Regions from separate parts of the Ruminococcus sp. AM26-12LB genome, predicted to be linked through region 2. Evidence: riboswitches for the same ligand, from Rfam matches in the RefSeq annotation. Region 2 holds a riboswitch; the other holds the start of a gene.
The links. A riboswitch is a leader RNA that binds a small molecule or an ion and turns the genes downstream of it on or off. The one in region 2 is predicted to bind ZMP and ZTP.

Region 1: another riboswitch for ZMP and ZTP. It lies ahead of DW694_RS02480 (IMP cyclohydrolase); the one in region 2 lies ahead of DW694_RS11315 (formate--tetrahydrofolate ligase).

The regions. Positions count from the first base shown of each region.
Region 1 is NZ_QUJX01000003.1:42,671-47,721, forward strand. Features, by position in the region: gene groL (chaperonin GroEL) at 1-348, shown strand, start outside; gene DW694_RS02465 (DUF6106 family protein) at 466-969, shown strand; gene guaB (IMP dehydrogenase) at 1,037-2,491, shown strand; gene DW694_RS02475 (peptidoglycan recognition family protein) at 2,604-3,320, shown strand; ZMP/ZTP riboswitch at 3,418-3,499, shown strand; gene DW694_RS02480 (IMP cyclohydrolase) at 3,586-4,299, shown strand; gene DW694_RS02485 (phosphoribosylaminoimidazolecarboxamide formyltransferase) at 4,338-5,051, shown strand, end outside.
Region 2 is NZ_QUJX01000013.1:128,526-133,576, reverse strand. Features, by position in the region: gene DW694_RS11330 (4Fe-4S binding protein) at 1-312, shown strand, start outside; gene DW694_RS11325 (helix-turn-helix transcriptional regulator) at 376-1,104, opposite strand; gene DW694_RS11320 (sodium-dependent transporter) at 1,326-2,726, shown strand; ZMP/ZTP riboswitch at 2,968-3,049, shown strand; gene DW694_RS11315 (formate--tetrahydrofolate ligase) at 3,124-4,809, shown strand.

The DNA.
Region 1 (5,051 bases), on a different contig from region 2:
GCAAAACTTGCAACAACACTTGAAGGAGATGAGAAGACAGGTGCTTATGTGATCCTGAAAGCTCTTGAGGCTCCGCTGTTCCACATCGCTGCAAACGCAGGACTGGAAGGCGCTGTTATTATCAACAAAGTAAGAGAGTCTGAGATCGGTACAGGCTTCGATGCTCTCAATGAGAAATACGTAAACATGGTTGAGAACGGAATCCTTGATCCGGCTAAGGTTACAAGAAGTGCTCTTCAGAATGCTACAAGTGTTGCATCTACACTCCTTACAACAGAGGCTGTAGTTTCCACAATCAAAGAAGATACTCCGGCTCCGGCTGCAAACCCGGGAATGGGAATGATGTAATTATCAGCTGAGCAGGTGAAATAATTAATTCACAAAATGAGAGGGCCTGCGCCATAGACGCGGCTCTCTTTTTGTGTTATAATCAAAAAGTCAGTAAATTACGAAAGGAAGAAACAAATGAGTGACTTATATTCAGAGCTTCTGGTAAAAAAGAAGCAGACAGCGAAAGATCTGGTTGTGAAATACGGTCTGATAGCGCTGACGGTGATCATGGTCCTGGGAGGCCTTGTGCTGAATGTACTTTTGCTGGTACCGGCTATTGCACTTGGTATTGCATGTTATTTTGTAATACCGAAGACAGATCTGGAGTACGAGTATCTGTTTGTTAACGGAGAACTGGACATTGATATGATCATGTCAAAATCAAAAAGGAAAAGAGTGAAATCGCTCCAGCTTGCGGAGGCAGACCTTGTGGCACCATTAAAGTCCCACAGAATGGACTATTATAATGGCAATCAGAAGATGAAAGAGTATGATTTTTCATCAGGAATTGAGGATCATAAACGCTATGCAATGATCATAAGAGACAGTGGAGAAACCTGCAAAGTGATCCTGGAACTGGATGACGCACTTGCAAATACCATGAAAAATTCTGCACCAAGTAAAGTTTTTTTGGATTGACATGAATCTTGTTTTTTGTTACACTAGTTCACAAATTTAAAATATCTTACACAAGGGAGGAAATGCAATGGGTACTATTATTGGTGAAGGCATTACGTTTGATGACGTCCTTCTGGTTCCGGCTTATTCTAAAGTGATTCCGAATCAGGTAGATGTTTCAACGTATTTAACCAAGAAAGTAAAGCTGAATATCCCCATGATGAGTGCGGGAATGGACACAGTTACAGAGCACAGAATGGCAATTGCCATGGCCAGACAGGGTGGTATCGGTATCATCCACAAGAATATGTCCATCGAAGCACAGGCAGAAGAGGTTGATAAGGTTAAACGTTCTGAGAACGGTGTTATTACAGATCCATTTTATCTTTCACCGGAGCATACACTGAAAGATGCCAATGATCTGATGGCGAAATACCGTATTTCCGGTGTTCCGATCACAGAAGGCAGAAAGCTTGTAGGTATTATCACAAACCGTGATCTTAAATTTGAGACAGATTTCAGCAGAAAGATCAAGGAGTGCATGACTTCTGAAGGACTGATCACAGCCAAGGAAGGAATCACACTTGAGGATGCCAAGAAGATCCTTGCGAAATCCCGTAAGGAGAAATTACCCATTGTAGATGACGACTTTAATTTAAAAGGACTCATTACCATCAAGGATATCGAGAAACAGATCAAATATCCGCTTGCAGCCAAGGATGCACAGGGACGTCTTCTCTGTGGTGCGGCAGTTGGTATCACAGCCAATGTACTTGCACGTGTAGATGCACTTGTGAAAGCGAATGTGGATGTAATCGTAATTGATTCCGCACATGGTCATTCTGAGAATATCTTAAAAGCAGTCCGCGAGATCAAGGCTGCATATCCGGAACTTCAGGTTATCGCAGGTAACGTTGCAACAGGAGCAGCTACCAAGGCACTGATCGAAGCTGGTGTAGATGCAGTTAAAGTTGGTATCGGACCTGGATCTATCTGTACCACACGTGTTGTTGCAGGTATCGGTGTACCGCAGGTTACTGCTGTTATGGATTGCTATGAAGTAGCCAACAGCTACGGAATCCCGATCATCGCAGATGGTGGAATCAAGTATTCCGGAGACATCACCAAGGCTATCGCGGCAGGCGCCAATGTCTGCATGATGGGCAGCATGTTTGCTGGATGCGATGAGAGCCCGGGAACATTCGAGCTCTATCAGGGAAGAAAATATAAAGTATACCGTGGAATGGGATCTATTGCAGCTATGGAGAACGGCAGCAAGGATCGTTACTTCCAGGAGAACGCCAAGAAGCTTGTTCCAGAAGGTGTTGAAGGACGTGTTGCATACAAAGGACACGTTGAGGATACCGTATTCCAGTTAATTGGCGGTTTAAGATCCGGTATGGGTTACTGCGGAGCAGAGAACATTGAGAAGCTGAAAACAACAGGCAGATTCATTAAGATCTCCGCTGCATCTCTCAAGGAGTCACATCCACATGACATCCATATCACAAAAGAGGCTCCAAACTACAGTGTAGATGAATAATAAAGGAAAAAAAGGTAAGACCGGTAAAAAGTCACCCAGGCCGTCCCATAGCGGGCGGCCTGTTTCCGTAAAGAAAACTTCCTCCGGGTCTTCCAGAAGAAAAAAGAAGTCTTTGAGAAAAAAGAACCCGATCAAGATCCTGCAGAGGATTGTGCTGATATGTATCATTGTGATCGTTGCTTTTGCTGCGTGTGCGTTAGGATACGCATTTTTTGAGATGCGCATGGAACAGAGTGAAACTCAGTCCGGACAGGAAGAAATATCCGGGAATGCCAGCGGAAATGGCGGACCGGAACAATGGCAGGCAGAAGGAGCACCTTTTATTGATGTGGAGCTTCTGACACCGAATTCCTATTCCAGACCACAGATTTCTATCGAACAGGTAAATTATATAGCCATTCATTATACGGCCAATCCGGGATCTACTGCCATATCCAACCGGAATTATTTTGAAAATCTTGCGACAACGCAGGACAACAAAGTCAGCAGTCATTTTGTGATAGGTTTGGAGGGAGAAGTGGTACAATGTATTCCCACTTCAGAAATATCCTATGCCACAAATTCCAGAAATGTAGATACCATATCCATTGAATGCTGCCATCCGGATGAAACAGGGCAGTTTAATACAGCAACCTATGATTCGGCGGTAAAGCTGACAGCGTGGCTTTGTACACGCTTTGGACTGACTTCGGATCAGGTGATCCGTCATTATGATGTCACAGGTAAAGACTGTCCGAAGTATTACGTGGAAAATCCCGATGCATGGATCCAGATGAAATCAGACATTGCAGCACAGATCCAGACAGATTATGCATTACAGGGGAAATAAAGTGTTATTGTTTATTTTGTGAGCAACAAGAAGTCTGGAAAAATAATTTCTGAAAATAGGGGCTTGAAAATTAAGAAGAAGTATTGTAGTATAACAGCAGAAGCTGCATGACTGGCGGAAAGTAGGATTACCTACAGGGAGTGCAGTGAAGTGAGAAGCCGACCGCCTGGGCAGCCTGATAAGGGGTGTCCAGGCGGTTTTTTGTTACCGTTCATATCCTGGGATAAGCCCCGGGCCTTACATTAGACAAGGAGGACTGTGAAAAATGACGACATTTTCACTTGAAAAAGAACTGAAAGAAAATTCCTATCCGGGAAGAGGAATTGTGATCGGACGTTCCGCTGACGGGAAACATGCAGTTACTGCATATTTTATTATGGGAAGAAGCGAGAACAGCAGAAACCGTATTTTTGTTGAGGATGGGGAAGGAATCCGTACACAGGCTTTTGATCCGTCCAAGCTTACAGACCCGAGCCTGATCATTTATGCACCGGTACGTGTCCTTGGAAATAAGACCATCGTAACAAACGGTGATCAGACAGATACGATCTATGAGGGAATGGACAGACAGCTCACCTTTGAACAGTCTCTCCGCAGCAGAGAGTTTGAGCCGGATGCGCCGAACTATACACCTCGTATTTCAGGTGTTCTTCATGTTGAAGACGGTAAATTCAATTATGCGATGTCTATTTTAAAGAGCAATAACGGAAATCCGGATTCCTGTCTTCGTTATACATTTGCCTATGAGAATGCGGCGGCAGGACAGGGACGTTTTATCCATACTTATAAATGCGATGGAAATCCACTTCCAAGTTTCGAGGGAGAGCCGAAGCTGGTAGAGATCCCAAGCGATATTGATGAGTTTACGGATCTCCTCTGGAAGAGCCTGAACCAGGATAATAAAGTTTCTCTCTTTGTTCGTTTTATTGACATTGAGACAGGAAAATATGAATCCAGGATCGTAAACAAGAATAAATAAGAAAATAGGGATATCACAGAGAACGGAGGAGCTTTTTCATGAAAGAATTACAGTTAAAATACGGATGTAACCCAAATCAGAAACCATCAAAGATCTATATGGCAGATGGAAGTGAGCTTCCGATCCAGGTACTCTCCGGAAGACCAGGATACATCAACTTCCTGGATGCCTTTAATGGCTGGCAGCTGGTACGTGACCTTAAGAAAGCAACCGGACTTCCGGCAGCAACTTCATTTAAGCATGTATCTCCGGCAGGTGCTTCCATCGGACTTCCGCTGAATGAGACACTGGCAAAGATCTACTGGGTAGGTGATATGGACTGGAAGAATTTTTCCCCGCTTGCATGTGCGTATGCAAGAGCAAGAGGTGCAGATCGTATGTCATCATTTGGTGATTTTATTTCTCTTTCTGATGTCTGCGACAAAGATACCGCAATGCTGATCAAGAGAGAGGTTTCTGATGGTGTGATCGCACCAGGATATACAGAGGAGGCTCTTGAAATTCTGAAGCAGAAGAAAAAAGGCAATTACAATGTGATCCAGATCGATGAAAACTATGTTCCAGAACCTTTGGAGCACAAACAGGTATTTGGAGTCACCTTTGAGCAGGGCCGCCAGGAGCTGGCAATTGATGATGCGCTGATCTCCAATATTGTAACAGAGAATAAAGAGCTTACGGAAGAAGCCAAGAGAGATATGAAGGTTTCTCTGATCATCCTGAAATATACACAGTCCAATTCTGTATGCTTTGTT
Region 2 (5,051 bases):
GTAGGCTGGCTGTACATGTGGAAAAATACAATCCTGGTGATCACTATTATCTTATCAATTATGATATACCGGCCATTCTGTAAGTATATCTGTCCGCTGGGAGCTTTTTATTCGGTATTTAATAAAGTTTCCGTTTTTCGTTACAGAGTAGATAAAGAAAAATGTGTTCACTGCGGAAAATGCAGAAATATCTGCCAGATGGAGGTCGATCCGACGGAAAATCCCAACAGTGCAGAGTGCATCCGATGTGGAAGATGTAAAAAGATATGTCCGACACAGGCGATCCGGTGTGGGTTTGCAGGCAAACCCTGATACAGAAAAATACGAAAACGGTACAGCTTATAAAATATAAGGTGTACCGTTTTTTGCAGAAAACTACTTTTCCATATTATCTATCAGTAACATATTCAGCTGTTCCCAGCGCTTCAGATCTTTTTTTGTAAAAAGCAGCTGGTGACGGAACGCTTCGCTAAGCTCCTGTGGTTTTAAAGTGATCACACATTTGAATGCGCAGGGCATCAGATCCGCACTGGAAATCCCACACAAAAGTCCTGTTGTAAAATCTCGAAGCTCCAGAGGATTAAAAATGTACAGGAGATCTTCTTCCAGTGGGTTATACTGATTTACAAAGGAAAAACGGATCAGCATATCACTGTAAAGAACTTTTCCGGTGTAAAAAATCTCACTGCTTCTTCCGTTGGCAGAAACAGAACAGATCGTTAAGGTTGCTTCGTATTTTCCGGATTCGCCTTTTTTTTCATAAATATCGATGACGCCATCCTTCGTACGCTGATAGCGTCCATCGTAAAAGTAAAAATATAGCCGCTGTGCCTGAAAAAATGGGCTTTTTTGTCCTTTTCCCGGTGCATTGGACGGTTTACTGGCTGTTTCAGGAAGACCAGTGGTAAGCTGGGACATAGATACCTGGAGAATCTGGCTGATCTCATATAAAGTTTCGATATCAACGGAGATATCTCCATTTTCATATTTGCATACGGTAGCTCGACTTTTATGGATGGCATCTGCCAGATCCTGCAGAGTCATCTTTCCGGCTTTTCGGTATTTTCTTATTTGTTCACCTACATAACAGGTAAAATTACTCATTTTGTTTCCTCATACTATCTATTTTTCTTATTAATTTTTATTGTATACGATTATATTGGAAAAACCGGTATTTTGTAAAGTAGTAAGAAACTTTTTTGAAATAAAATTTCGTAAAAAGAAACTTCTGCCATTTGCACTTATCTTTATTTAAGGTAAGATATGGCTGTTAGGCTGAAGGTTTCAGCCTATATCAAATATATATTTGAAGAGGGGAAATTGAAATGAAAGAAAAAGGAAGTAGCTTTTCCGGCTCAATAGGCTTTGTCCTGGCGGCAGCCGGAAGTGCAGTAGGAGTTGGAAATATCTGGAGATTTCCATATCTCTGTGCCAAAGATGGCGGAGGACTTTTCCTGCTGGTTTATCTGGTACTGGTACTGACTTTTGGATTTGTACTGTTGACAACGGATGTAGCACTTGGGAGAAAGACAAAGAAAAATGCATTGAGAGCTTTTGAAGCACTTAATCCAAAGTGGAAATTTTTAGGACATTTAACGTTTCTGGTTCCGGCATTGATCATGACCTATTATTCTGTTATCGGTGGATGGATCGCAAAATATTTTTTTACTTATATTATTTCTGATGGGAAAGATGCGGCTTCAGAAGGATACTTTACATCATTTATTACATCAGATATTGCACCCGTTGTATTTATGCTGATTTTTCTGGCCCTGACTGCCTGGATCGTATTTCGTGGTGTGGAAAAGGGAATCGAAAAGTTTTCCAGGATCATTATGCCGGGGCTGATTCTTCTGATCGTGATCATTGCCATTTTTTCACTGACACTGTCCCATACTGATACGGATGGAACTGTCCGCACCGGTATGCAGGGGCTGGCGGTTTACCTCAAACCGGATTTTCATGGACTGACGGTAAAACGCTTCCTGGAGATCCTTCTGGATGCGATGAGCCAGTTATTCTTTTCCTTAAGTGTATCTATGGGAATCATGATCACTTATGGTTCTTATGTGAAAAATGAAGTTAATTTAAATAAAGCAACAAATCAGATTGAGATCTTTGATACCGGCGTTGCGTTTCTTGCAGGAATGATGATCATACCGGCTGTTTTTGTATTTCTCGGAAAGGATGGAATGGCTTCCGGCCCAAGCCTGATATTTATCTCACTGCCAAAGGTTTTTGATGCCATGGGAGTATTTGGCCGTCCGGTGGCAATTGCATTTTTCCTGATGATGGGATTTGCGGCACTGACTTCCTGCGTATCTGTCATGGAGACACTGGTTGCAAACTGCATGGAACTTTATCATAAACCACGTAAGAAAATGTGTGGTGCTGTCGGAATCTATTCTCTTGTTACAGCAGTACTGATCTGCCTTGGTTATAACAAACTGTATTTTGAACTTAAGCTGCCAAATGGTTCTGTTGGACAGCTTCTGGATGTGATGGATTATATCAGCAACAGTTTTCTGATGCCGTTTATCTCACTTTTGACAAGTATTCTGATCGGATGGGTGATCGGCCCTGATTGGATCATAGGAGAAGTGGAACGAAATGGGGAACACTTTAAACGGGCAGGGTTATATCGCTTTATGATCCGTTATGTAGTGCCGGTTGTAATGCTGATATTATTCCTGGTATCTACAGGATTTGCAGATTTGATTTCATAAGTGTGGTAATATGTTTATGGCGTCTGGACAGTCGCATTAACGGATGACCAGTACAAGATACGATTAAACAACAGAGGATTTGATGAAAAAAGATATGTACGAATGTTGGAGAGAAAACTAATACATAGAACGGAAATGATTCAGAAAATTAGACTTAGCTCACTTTAAAAGTGAAAAAAATAATTTGATAATTTCTTGACAAGTACTAATAAATATGTTAGTATTCAATTATCAAATTAATAAAGTCTTCGGTGACTGACGGAATTGTGGGATAACCACGAGGGAGCCGGAGATTCGATGAGTCGACCGTCTGGGCAGTATTTGAAGAAATTCAGATACTGCTCTTTTTTATGGGATAAAAAGATCCGGACGGTTGCTGCGGAGAAAGGAGAACATTATGGGATTCAAAAGTGACATCGAAATTGCACAGGAGTGCACAATGGAGCCAATTACCAAGATTGCAGAGAAAGCAGGTATTGATGACAAGTACCTGGAGCAGTATGGTAAATATAAAGCAAAGATCGACTATAATCTTCTGAAAGAAACAGACAAAAAAGACGGAAAGCTGATCCTGGTAACAGCCATCAACCCGACACCGGCAGGTGAGGGAAAAACTACGACAACCGTAGGCCTTGCAGATGGAATGCAGAAACTCGGAAAGAACGTTATGGTAGCTCTTCGTGAGCCATCCCTGGGACCGGTATTCGGTGTCAAAGGTGGTGCGGCAGGCGGCGGCTATGCACAGGTAGTTCCGATGGAGGATATCAACCTTCATTTTACCGGTGATTTCCATGCAATCGGTGCGGCAAACAACCTTCTTGCAGCAATGATCGACAACCATATTTTCCAGGGTAATGAACTGAACATCGACCCGAGAAAGATCACCTGGAGACGTTGCGTGGATATGAACGACCGTCAGCTTCGTAATGTAGTAGATGGACTTGGCGGAAGAACAAACGGTATGCCGCGTGAGGACGGATATGACATTACCGTAGCATCTGAGATCATGGCAGTTCTCTGTCTGGCAAGTGACATCAAGGATCTGAAAGAGAGACTTTCCAGAATCATCATCGGATATACTTACGGCAAGGTTGCTGAGCAGAAACCGGTAACAGCAGGAGACCTCCACGCAGAGGGTGCTATGACAGCACTTTTGAAGGATGCCCTGAAACCAAACCTTGTTCAGACACTGGAGCATGTTCCGGCAATCGTTCATGGCGGACCATTCGCAAATATCGCTCACGGATGTAACTCCGTAACCGCTACAAAGATGGCTATGAAGCTTGCTGATTATGCCATCACAGAGGCTGGCTTCGGTGCTGATCTTGGAGCTGAGAAATTCCTGGATATCAAGTGCCGTATGGCAGGTCTTACACCAAGTGCCGTTGTTATCGTAGCAACCGTACGTGCTCTGAAATATAATGGTGGCGTTGCAAAAGCAGATCTTAACAATGAGAACCTTGAGGCTCTTGAAAAAGGTATCCCGAACCTTCTGAAGCATGTAAGCAATATCAAAAATGTATACAAGCTCCCATGTGTGGTAGCTATTAACGCATTCCCGACCGATACCAAGGCAGAGCTTGATTTTGTGGAAGCAAAATGCAAGGAGCTTGGCGTAAACGTAGCACTTTCCGAGGTATGGGCAAAAGGTGGCGAAGGCGGAATCAAGCTTGCTGAGGAAGTGATTCGTCTTGTTGAAGAGCCGAATGATTTCACATATGCTTATGAACTGGAAGGCTCCATCGAGGACAAGCTGAACCAGATCGTACAGAAGGTTTACGGTGGAAAGAAAGTGGTTCTTACAGCAAATGCCCAGAAGCAGGCGAAACAGCTGGAGGCACTTGGATTTGGCAACTGCCCGATCTGTGTGGCTAAGACCCAGTACAGCTTAACAGACGACCAGACAAAGCTTGGTGCTCCGACAGATTTCGAGGTAACAGTAAGAAATCTTAAGATTTCCGCAGGTGCAGGATTTATTGTTGCACTGACAGGTGAGATCATGACCATGCCAGGACTTCCGAAAGTACCGGCAGCAACCAAGATCGACGTAGACGAGAGCGGTAAGATCACAGGACTGTTCTAATATAAAGATTTTTTGAGGGGAATTCAGATAGAAAGCGGTAGAGCCTGCAAAAATAGAGGCTCTGCCGCTTTTTATATTGTTGTGGAGAGAGTATTGAAAAACTTTTAAAAGCAGGAAAAACACTGGGTTTTTGTTCCGTTTATAACAAAAATGGTATAATATTATAAATTGTCAAGAATGTCAGCAATCTCCTGCTGCTTGTTGGGATAAAACTCACAATGTCGAGGAAAGCGCAGAGGGGA